Regions from separate parts of the Shewanella sp. Koi 1 genome, predicted to be linked through region 1. Evidence: predicted binding sites of a transcription regulator. Region 1 holds the regulator's gene; the other holds the start of a gene.
The links. Region 1 encodes LexA, which represses DNA repair genes until DNA is damaged. Its sites were predicted from a motif close to TACTGTATNNNNATACAGTA; they were not measured.
Positions count from the first base shown of each region.

Region 1 (5,962 bases):
AATCGAATAAGCCTAAGGTCACGCCAAGGAAAGAAGACGCCACTGCCAAGTTAGCAAATAGAGTTAACATGCTGTTTAACCAGCTACTTTCCATCACTTTCGACAAGGCGCCTACTAACACACCCATATTGCCACCTTGGGCAATAATCTCACTAAATTGGCTGCGGGGAATGTTGCCCATAGTGGCGACTAACCAGCAGGCATAAATGATCAGTGCGATGAAAGTGCCGACGAAAATCGCTTTGATGATGGTCGATGAATCTTTGCCATAGTACTTCACCAGACTCGGCACATTGCCATGGTAGCCAAAACTTGCCAAGCCAAAGGGCAAAGCAGCCCACAGATAAGGCACAAAGCTTTGATTGCCATCCGGTTCGAGCAACTTAGTCACATCAATCTCGATCAGTAAATTACCAATCGCGAGGAAGAAAGTAATAATCATACCGCCGAGCATTATGGTCGTAATACGGTCCACCGCCTTGGTGCTGATCAACACGATACAAGCCAGCACAACCGCAAATACTAATCCAGCAACACTCTGGGGTAACTCAATACCCATACCCTGTAGGCTATGGTTAACAATCGAGCCGCCGCCACTGATGTAGGCGTAGGTTAAGATGTAAAGCACGAAGGCAATCGATACCCCATTCACGATCCGCCAAAACTGGCCTAGGGTTTCCTTGGTCAGGGTATCGAAACTCGCTCCCGGTTCGAAATGCAGGTTGGTTTCGAGCAGTAACAGTCCCGACATCAACATGCAAAACCAAATACCGAGTAACATCAGTACCGAGTAGCCAAACCACATGCCAGCGCCCACAACGGGCAAAGAAAACATCCCCGCCCCGACTGTGGTACCGGCAATAATCATGGCACCACCGAGCAAAGACTTACCCACCGGCTTATTCTTCGCCGCATTCATATGGTTAGCCATTAAACGATATGCTCCGCGGTCACGCTCGCAACTATGGTTTGTCTCACTGAGGCTCTGAGTAAGCTATTGGCTTGATCGCGAATGCGCTCAACGTCGGATTTATCTTCCTTCTCGGAGAAATAACCCAACTCTTTAAGCTTAACACTCAAGGTGTTATAGAGTTTCTTGTCGTAGAATTCTGGTGCGGTAATTCCATGCAGCGCCCCTAAACGTTGGGCTAGTAGATGGCTTTCAGACTCCAGCTCCGAACGCTCCATCTTAGGTCTGTGGGCCAGCAGATTGAAGATAATCGCATAACGTTGCAAGGTTTCGCTAACGCTTCCGGCCAGCAACAACATTTGACTGGTGTGCTCGGTCACCACCGACAGCGTATCGCTTTCCTGCACAAGCCCCTGCTCAATAAACAGATCCAGCACTTGATTCACATAACTTGGGAGGTCCTTGATACCCATGAATAACTCCGCCTTCAGTAGCGGATAGAAGTCACTCACAATCCCTAGGATATGGGCTCGTGAAATCTGCTTATTGTTGGTTAAGCAGCTAGCAATCAACGACGGAATGATAAACAAGTGGATGATATTATTACGATAGTAAGTCATTGAAATCGCTTGATTCGCGTCAATAGATACTATCTCACCCAGAGGATCGGCATTGATGGAGAACTTATTCAGCTCTAAACCTTGCTGCACTAAGTGCTTGCCATCACCTTCGGCCACCGACGTAAACGAAGTGTAAGGCACACGCTTAAGCAGCGTCAGGTACAAATCTAACTGACGCTCGAGCAAGCAACGCTCTAGGGCATTTTGCTCCGACGCCAACAGCACTAAGCTGGTCAAGGTGATTGAACTGGCGGCGGCAGCATCGTTAATGCGGGTCATCACACGATTTGCTAACACGTTCACCGCAGGGGTTAACCAAGTCGGTTTTTGCTCGGGATCGTCGGCCACTTCAGTGCGCCAGTTAGGCGCCGTTTCATTCAAGAAGTTTTGCAGTGTAATCGGCTCACCAAAGTTGACATAACCTTGGCCAAAATTACCTAATTTACGAATAGCACCAAAGACTTGCCATACAGATTCTTTCTGCTTTTTCTTACCGCTCAGCTCTTTGTGGTAAGTCGCCACTTCCATCACGTGATCGTAGCCTAAATACACAGGCACTAAGGTGACAGGGCGTTCGATACCACGCAGCACACTGTTGATCGTCATGGCGATCATGCCCGTTTTCGGCGCCAATAGACGACCGGTGCGAGAACGGCCTCCCTCAGAGAAATACTCAACCGAATATCCCTTAGCAAACAGCTGATCGAGGTATTCACGGAACACTGCCGTATAGAGTTTATTGCCGTTAAAACTACGGCGAATAAAGAAAGCGCCGCCACGGCGGAATAGCGGCCCCGCAGGCCAGAAGTTTAGGTTAATCCCCGCCGCAATATGCGGTGGCACCATGCCTTGGTAATACAGAATGTAGGATAACAGCAGGTAATCCATATGGCTGCGATGGCAAGGTACATAAACAATCTCGTGACCATCATGGTGCAGCTGGCGGATTTGTTCAGCACCTTTGATGTTGATACCGCTGTAGAGCTTGTTCCATAACCAAGTTAGGAAACGCTCTGCAATACGCACTAGGCTGTCGGAATAATTTGCTGCAATTTCATCAAGATATTCAATTGCTGTTTCACGGGCTTGGGTTTCGGAAATCTTCTTACTCGCCGCTTCTTCCTGAATCGCCTTGCGTAAGGATTCGGATTTCAGCAGGGAGTGGAACATTGCCTGACGATTAGGCAGCACAGGCCCTGTCATCACTTTGCGTTGGCGGCGGAAATGTACTCTAGCCACCCGCGCCAGTTTATGGGCAATCCCCATATCGGTGCCGTGTTCGTCGGCCATGTAACGCAGCGATACCGCATTAGAAAACTGCACAAAGTTGTGACGACCTAAAAATAAGATCATCAAGCACTTACGTAACCAAGTTGGGTTCTCGCGCTCAAGCACAGCCGCCTTCATGGTGTCGTCTTCTTTACCCGGAGTACGGCCCCAATACAGACTCACAGGCACCAGCTGAATATCTAACTCTGGCTTTTCCTTATGGACGGCCAACAGGCGCATAAAACATTCGAGAAATGGCTCATTACTGGCACGCTCGCCAAACAAAGGCTTACGGCCTTCGAGGCAAACGACGCGGGGCGCGACAACACCATTGACCACGAGCGGCTCGTAGGGGCTTGGCAAACCCAGCTTAGTGGTGATTTCGCTTAACGCAGCAATATCACTCAGGGATTCTGTTTTCATTACATAAGCAAGCGGTCTGGACGCGTCCAGATTCAGATCGGCAAAGGGATCCTGCGGCACAACAATAGTGTGCACTAAGTGTTTTTGGATCCAGCGTAATGATTTCAACCAAAGAGAGTCTTGTTTAGGCATTATTCTTATGCAATGTAAGTACGTTCATTAGCCCCATAGAATACCAGATTCTAGGGAATATTCGCTAATACTCTCCAATCGCGTTAAAAAGTGGTTAATACTTGCACTACGAACAATACTGTATATACTAACAGTAACTGTATAGAAAAACAGGAAAGAACATGAGACCGTTGACGCCACGCCAAGCCGAAATTTTAGAGCTGATTAAACGTAATATTGCCGAGACTGGCATGCCACCCACCCGGGCCGAAATCGCCACCCGTTTGGGTTTTAAAAGTGCAAATGCCGCCGAGGAACACCTTAAGGCATTGGCAAAAAAAGGCTGCATCGAGATCATGCCTGGCACTTCCCGCGGGATCCGCCTCCCAGTTGAGGAAGAAGATAACAGCGAATCTGGCTTACCACTGATTGGTCAAGTGGCTGCGGGCGAACCTATCCTCGCCCAAGAGCATGTCGAACAGTATTACCAAGTCGACCCCAGCATGTTCCACCCAGCCGCTGATTTCTTGCTGCGCGTCAGAGGCGACAGTATGAAGAACATCGGTATCCTCGAAGGGGATCTGCTCGCCGTTCATAAGGTACAGCAAGCGCGCAATGGCCAAGTAGTTGTTGCTCGCGTTGACGATGATGTAACAGTTAAACGCTTTGAAAAGAAAGGGAATCTCGTTTATCTACATGCTGAAAATGAAGATTACTCCCCGATTAAAGTCGATTTAAGTTTCCAAAGTCTAACAATTGAAGGGCTCGCCGTAGGGGTGATCCGCAATGGAGATTGGCTATGAACAAACTACTAGGTAATGCCCCGCGTCACCCCGGTTTATGGCTCGATGCGGTACGCGAAACCGATACAGACTGGCAGCATACGCCTATCATCACTATGCCCACCGAGAGCCAAGGGCGCCAAGAGCTAATGCAACTTAGCAAACAATTGGCACAATTGAGCCAACAAGGCCGCTGGGTCGTGCTCATCAACCCACCCAGTATTGGCTACAAGCAGTTACTGGCCAGCGCCGGCGTGCGTATGGATCGCGTACTCTTAGTCCATGCGAAAGATGAAGTGGAAACCCTGTGGGCCATGGAAAAAGCCTTAACTAGCGGCACTTCCAGCGCAGTAATTACTTGGATCCACTCACTCGATGCCCGCGACAATCGTCGTTTGCAAATTGTGGCCAAGAGCGCCCGCGCCATGGGAATCGTGCTAGAAGATGTCGTAAATCACTCACCTACGGACGCGACACTCAAGCAACCTGCTCACTTTGCCCAAGGTAGTTTTTTTAGCTCTGTTCATTAAAATTTTTGCACTGCGTATTTAGCCTTGAAAGCCGCCTCACCTGTGAATGTGGGGCTTTTTTTTTGGCAATTTTTCAGACAATTAGAAAAAGAAGTGATCTTGATCAATTTTTAAACAGCAAGTATGTTTGATTCAGGCGAGCATAATATATCGCCCATTTAGGCAAAAAATATCGACGATTTATCGAATATCTCTTGCACACAAAAATCGAGAATAATGGGTTTATTCAGCAGTATGTGCCAGTGTGGCTAATACCAGCAGTAACAATACTTAATCAAAAGTAAGCCGCCAACGCACGTTGAAGTCAGAGAAGCTTTTTTGGGAACTGAAGAGTTTGCATAGAGTTGAGACTTACTGTGTTGCTCTTCTTTGTGGTTGCTATTCGCAATTGGCAGAGGAGAAGTCTTGTGAAGCAATGGTTGTATTGTTTACTCGTGGTGCTATTCGCCCCACCGTTGGCCGCAGCGGACATGCGGTTCAACATGACCCCCGGCGTAACAGAAATCAGTGGCAAGGTTTATCACTTACACATGACGATTCTGTATATCTGCTGCGCGATAGGCCTAGTGGTTTTTGGCGTGATGATTTATGCCATGATCAACCACAGAAAATCTAAGGGCGCGGTCGCGTCTCACTTCCATGAGAGCACAAAAGTCGAAATCGCGTGGACGATTATTCCTTTTGTCATTCTGATCTTAATGGCGATTCCCGCCACGAAAACTCTGATTGCCATGGAAGATCCCAGCAATGCCGATCTCACGGTAAAAGTCACAGGTTCTCAATGGAAATGGCATTATAGCTACTTCGATCAAGATATTGATTTTTACAGTATTCTCGCAACTCCAAGACCTCAAATCGAAGGTAGTGAAGCCAAGGGAGAGCACTACTTACTCGAGGTCGATAAACCCCTAGTATTACCCATCAATCGTAAAATCCGCTTCTTGATGACCTCAGAGGATGTCATCCACTCATGGTGGATGCCCGCCTTTGCGGTAAAAAAAGACGCTAACCCAGGTTTTATCAACGAGGCGTGGACCCGTATCGACAAACCCGGCATTTACCGTGGCCAATGTGCCGAGCTTTGCGGTAAAGACCATGGTTTTATGCCGATAGTGGTACAGGCATTGCCCGAAGCCGAGTTCGATGCTTGGGTTGTAGAACAAAAACAAGCCGCCAATGCCGCAGCGCAAGCCGCACAAGCCGCGTTATCACAAACACTGACTAAAGAAGAGCTGATGGCTCAGGGTGAGCAAGTTTACCTCGGTCACTGCGCGGCCTGTCACCAACCCAACGGTGAAGGTCTACAAGGAGTATTCC
Region 1 covers NZ_JBREJM010000001.1:4,673,018-4,678,979, forward strand. Annotated here, with positions in the region: gene mtr (tryptophan permease) at 1-931, opposite strand, end outside; gene plsB (glycerol-3-phosphate 1-O-acyltransferase PlsB) at 931-3,354, opposite strand; gene lexA (transcriptional repressor LexA) at 3,516-4,136, shown strand; gene ACUZ8J_RS20550 (cell division inhibitor SulA) at 4,133-4,645, shown strand; gene coxB (cytochrome c oxidase subunit II) at 5,053-5,962, shown strand, end outside.

Region 2 (5,962 bases), 2.9 Mb from region 1:
CAAGCGTTGTGAGCTGATTTTTCAACGTGCTGATTAGCTGCGAAGTGTTCAAAACCATGCGCTCCACGCCAGATTAGCGGCAATTGACAGGACAATTAATATAAACAACGGCCGAATAAAAGGCATACCAAATTTTATCGCGCAGCGGGCTCCGATAAAGGAGCCGAGCATCATAGATAATCCCATCCACAGACCGATTTGCCAATGGACTTGCCCTAGAAAGCCAAAAATCGCCAGCGCCGTCAAGTTGCTAGTAAAGGTCATCGCTCTCGCGAGTGCACAACTGTGTAAAAGAGGTAATTGATATAATGAACCTGAACTCACGGTCCAAAAGGCACCAATGCCGGGGCCTGCAAAACCATCGTATATGCCTAATAATAAACCTTGTAGGCTTTGTTTTAGTTTAGGTTGGGCTTTTGTTGGTGCCTGACAATCGGTATCCGAGATAGCATTTGGGCTAAGCAAGCTGTAAATCGCGATGCCAATAATGAGCAGTGGCAAGGCTTTTTCGAGCCACTGAGCATTTAACAGGTACACCAACACACTGCCGAGTACCGCGCCAATAAAGGTGGCGATAAACGCCATATACCAAAAACTGGGTCTGAGCAGATGTTGGCGATAATAGGTCCAAGCCGCCATGGACGAGCCAAAACTGGCGGCAAATTTATTGGTACCTAAGGCGGTGTGGGGTGGGATCCCGAGGGTGAGCAGGGCTGGAATAGAGAGCAGGCCTCCACCACCGACCACGGCATCGATAAAACCTGCAATTAAGCCAATGACAGCCAACAGGGCCCAGTTGCTGGGCTCGAGTAACAACTCCAAATCTTAATCCTACTCAATGACTCGTCTAAAGGGGGGCAGTGCGTCTAGCAAGGATTTGCCGTAACGTTTAGTCACTAATCGTCTATCTAGGATAGTGACTCGGCCATAATCCTGCTCTTTACGCAGTAATCTACCACAACTTTGGATAAGCTTTCGCGATGCATCTGGAATGGTAAGTTGCAGAAACGGATTTCCGCCCTTTATTTTCACATACTCGGCATGGGCTTGCTCGACGGGTGAGGTTGGCACGGCAAAGGGCAGTTTAGTCACAATGAGGTTGGTGAGGTAATCCCCGGGTAAGTCTAGGCCTTCAGAAAAACTGCCGGTACCGAACAAGATACTCGGTTCACCTTTGTCGCACTTGGCTTTGTGGGTCTCAAGTAATTGCTGGCGCGGTGCATTACCTTGAATAAGAATTTCCTGCGTGAGCTTGCCCTCGAGCAGCTCGGTCACTTTCTCCATTTGCCAGTAAGAAGCAAACAACACTAAGGTGGCCATTTCGCCTTCAATCAGTTCCAAAATGTGTTCGGCAAGCTCAGCGGTATAGGCATCATCCGTCGGCTCGGTTTTCATCTTAGGTAAGTAGAGCGTGGCGTTATTCGGATAATCGAAGGGGGATTGCAGGGCGAGATAACGACTGCCGTCCTTTACCGATAATCCCACCTGATGGGCGAAATGGTCGAAGTTATTCAGCGCCCGCAGCGTTGCGCTGCATAATACGACGCCAGCCGCCTTTTGCCACAGCATAGACTCGAGCATAAACCCAACTTCAATCGGCGAGGCGCTAAACAGGTAATCGACCTGTTTGCCCGTGAGTAATTCAATCCAGCGGGCGAGGGGCGCGCCTTTAGTGGAATCTTCCTTTGCCATCATTTTCCAGAGCTTTTGCAGGTTTTCGAGTCGCTGCAACATAAAGCCCATTTCGGCCTGTAGCGCTTCTGCTTGATGCTTAGGAATGTCGCCATCTTTTATCGCCTCGGCCAGCAATAATTGCATCTTGTTAAATTGCTTGAGGGCAAGATTAGAGGTGGCCGCGAGATTTTCGGCTGGGATTTTTAGTGCATCGGGCAATTTACCGTGTTCGAACCGATAGCGGCTCTCGGGATTGGCAAACTGTTTGGTTTGAGTGTCACAAAAGTGGGCGACTTGATTGAGCTGAGCGATTAAGTCACCGATATGATCCTGCATCGCCTGCGCTGGGGCGATAATATTGTTGCTCTTTATCTGATTTTGTAACTTTGCACTGGTCTTCCCGACTTTTTCGAGCCAGTCGGCGGCGCCCCTAAGTGTTGCCTGTGCGCTAGAAAAGTCCCGGGCAACGATAGGTAAGTGATGGGCTTCGTCAATGACGTAAAATACGTCTTCGGGATCGGGTAAAATCACCCCGCCACCGAGCTCTAAGTCTGCAAACAGCAAACTGTGGTTGGCGATCAGTACATCCCAGGTATCCACGTCCTCGCGGGCCTTGTGAAACGGGCAATTTCGATGACTGGCGAGTTGCCGATGACAACTATGTTTATCGCAGGCGATTTGCTGCCAGAGATGGTCTGGTATCGGTGTCGATAGCGTATCGATTTCACCGTTCCAGCGGCCTTCATTAAAGTCGCTGAGTAGCTCCTGCAGCATGGCAATTTGGCTGTTATCCGGCTTTGTTTGCCACATGGCCATTTGGGTACTGTTATCATCGCCTATTAGCATCGCAAGCTTGGATAAACAGACATAACGCTGGCGCCCTTTTACCAGACCGAAGCGAAAGTTTAGTCCTGATTGTTCGAGAAAAAACGGTAAGTCTTTGTGCAGTAACTGCTCCTGCAGCGCCACGGTTGCCGTAGCGATACAGACTTTTTTCTTACTCGCGAGTGCAAGCGGGATCGTGCCCAAAATATAAGACAATGATTTACCAATCCCCGTACCCGCTTCGACCACTATGATGCGTCTATCTTTGTCATAGTCGCCAGCTAGGGTCTTAGAGATTTCTGCCACCATAAAATTTTGCTCGCGGCGTGGCCTAAAATTAGGCAAAGAGGCGGCAATATCTTTATAGATAGCGCGGATCTGGTTTTTTACGTTGTCAGGTAACATGCGGCACTACTTTATCGAATTAATGCTGTACATAATAACAGTGATTGCATAGCCTAAGAAACTTTTCTGCTATTTTATGGCAATTTTATTCTGTATCCCGAGAATCAATAAGCAGCGAGAGCCTTAGAGTGAAACCGCAGTTGAATCCCCCCGAGAGTCTGACACATGACACGGCTGCGCCCGTGAGTGTACAGGGACGCGTCCTGACGCGCCATGCTATTACGCGCGGTGCAACGCTTGTGCTGCAGTATTATCTCGCCACCGTTTCAGGCCCTGTGCTGGTGGAGTTACCTGACTCTGAGTACATTTGTTTTTGTCATCAAAGCGATATGGTGGCATTGCAGTTACAAACGCCGGGGCTGGCGCTGCGCTTTGTACCGCTTACGCTTAAAAGCTTTAAAAGACAATCCGTGGCGGCAATATATGCTCCATCGAGTAGTGTGTTTCGTCACTTGCAGCGGATAGCGACGGATGCGGGGATTCCCTTATTTGAGGCGGATATCCGTCCCGAGCAGCGTTTTTTAATCGAGCGTTTTGTGGCGCTCGATGTGGCATTTTTAGGGCATTTTGTCAGCAAAGCTGGCATAGATGGACAGTTGCCTGTTTTTAGCGCCATACGCGCCAAAGCGGTTGCGTCGCAGCCAGCAATTAAACTGCGCTCTATCTCCCTCGATTTTGAATGCAGTTTTGATGGTTTACTCTATTCCGTGGCCCTTTATGGACGCGATGTGCAATCTCAGCCCTATGAAAAAGTCATTATGGTGGGCGAGCCGCAGCATGATGCTGCAATCTATATCGAATGGGTGAACGATGAGGCAGCGCTTATCCATAGTCTCATCGCTTGGTTTACTGAGTTTGATCCCGATGTGATCATTGGTTGGTCGGTGGTGACCTTTGACTTAGCGCTGTTATATCGGCGTGCCATGTTGCATCGCATTCCGTTACGCATTGGGCGTGGTGGCGCGCTCCTTGAGTGGAAGGTCGAGAATAAATTTCGGCCAGAAACCTTAAGTTTACCGGGGCGAGTGGTGCTCGATGGTATTGATTGGTTAAAGGCGGCCTTTTATCAATTCGAGCGCTTCTCCTTGGAGTTTGTCGCCCAAGCGCTACTAGGTGAAGGCAAAGCGATTCATGATGTAGAAAATCGAGCGCAAGAGATTGATGCGCTATTTGCCGAAAATAAACAAGGGCTTGCACATTATAATCTGACCGATAGTCGCTTAGTGTGGGATATCTTTGAACATACGCAATTGTGGGATTTTGCCCTCGCTCGCGCCGAGTTAACGGGGTTAGAACTGGGGCGCGTAGGCGCCTCAGTCGCCGCATTCAACCACTTGTATCTACCGCATTTACATAGAGCGGGTTTCGTCGCGCCCGCAGAGCCTGCTAGCCAAGGGATAGAAAGCCCTGGCGGTTATGTGATGGATTCTGTCCCTGGTTTTTATCAGCATATTTTAGTGTTTGACTTTAAAAGCCTTTACCCATCGATTATCCGAACTTTTTTGATTGATCCTAAGGGGTTGATTGAAGGTTTAGATAATGAGAACGGATCTGCATTAGATAAGCCTGAAACTGTTCCGGGTTTTTTGGGCGCGCGGTTTAGTCGGCACCAACCGATCCTGCCCAAACTCATCCAAAATCTCTCAGAGCAACGTGAAAAAGCTAAGCGGGAGGCGAATGCGCCTTTATCGCAAGCGATTAAAATCATTATGAATTCGCTATATGGGGTTTTAGGCTCCCAAGGCTGTGTGTTCCATGATGCGAAACTGGCAAGCTCCATCACCATGCGCGGTCATCAAATTATGAAACAAACCCGCGCGTGGATTGAGGAGATGGGCTACCAAGTCATTTATGGAGATACTGACTCTACCTTCGTCTATTTAGGCCCAGAACCCGATCTCAGTGATATTAATGCCTTAGGTAAGCAGATTGCCGCGCGAATTAATCAGCAATGGCAGAGTAAAATCGTAAAGGAGTTTCAGCTAGAAAGCTTCCTTGAGCTACAGTTTGAGCGCCACTACGAACAGTTTTTTATGCCGACCCTGCGCGGCTCGGAAGAGGGGAGTAAGAAGCGCTATGTTGGAGCGTGGCGTAACCATAGCGGAGCGTTAGAAATCACTTTTAAGGGAATGGAGCAGGTTCGTAGCGATTGGAGTCCCTTAGCCCGGAAGGTGCAGGCAGAACTCTATGAACGCATGTTTAACCAACGGGATATTAGTGGTTATTTGGCTGATGTTATCGGCGAACTTCAAGCGGGCAAGCGCGATGATGAGTTAGTGTTTAGTAAGCGTATGCGCCGTAATTTAGAAGAATACACGGCTAAGTCTTCTCCCCATGTGAAAGTCGCGCGACAGCTTTGTGAGCTAACAGGAAAGTCATCCTTTGGCAAGCGAGGGGCGCAGATTGATTATGTAATTACTGTAAACGGTCCTGAACCTGTTTCGCATAGATCGTCTACAATTGATTATCAGTACTACATAGATAAGCAAATAGGCCCTATTGCAGAGCCTGTTTTTTCAATAATGAAACTAAATTACACCAGCATTACGTCGAATCAGCTATTGTTAATTTAGTGTTTTCATTGTGTTTTTTATGTTTTATTTGCGGTTGTTTGTAGTGATTTAAGCTGTTTTGTAGAGGTTAAGCGCGACGTTTTTGTGATGTTTATCTAGATATTCCTTCGGTTTCGCTTGGAGAGTTTGATGAAAGTTTGCTACTCTCGGTGGGAAATTGTAAGGAAATATAACAACGGAATGACGTTGATAAAACTATAGACGAAAAGGTTAAGCACCAAATGAACAAAACGTTAGTAGCTACTGCGCTAGCAGCACTCTTTCTCGCCCCAACGGTATCTGCAATCGAAATCTACAAAGACAATAAAAATGCGGTAGAAATCGGTGGCTTTATTGATGCGCGCGTAATCAACACTCAAGGTGAAACTGAGGTTGTTAATGGTGCTTCTCGAATTAATTTTGGTTTCAGCCGTGAGTTAACACACGGTTGGAACGCCTTTGCCAAATTGGAATGGGGTGTGAACCCTGTCGGCAACAGCGATATT
Region 2 covers NZ_JBREJM010000001.1:1,786,887-1,792,848, forward strand. Annotated here, with positions in the region: gene ACUZ8J_RS07835 (primosomal replication protein) at 1-58, opposite strand, end outside; gene ACUZ8J_RS07840 (sulfite exporter TauE/SafE family protein) at 49-822, opposite strand; gene dinG (ATP-dependent DNA helicase DinG) at 832-2,904, opposite strand; gene ACUZ8J_RS07850 (DNA polymerase II) at 3,045-5,477, shown strand; gene ACUZ8J_RS07855 (porin) at 5,699-5,962, shown strand, end outside.
Region 2: dinG (ATP-dependent DNA helicase DinG) is a predicted target of LexA. The motif match lies at 2,928-2,947, and genes of this name have one in related genera.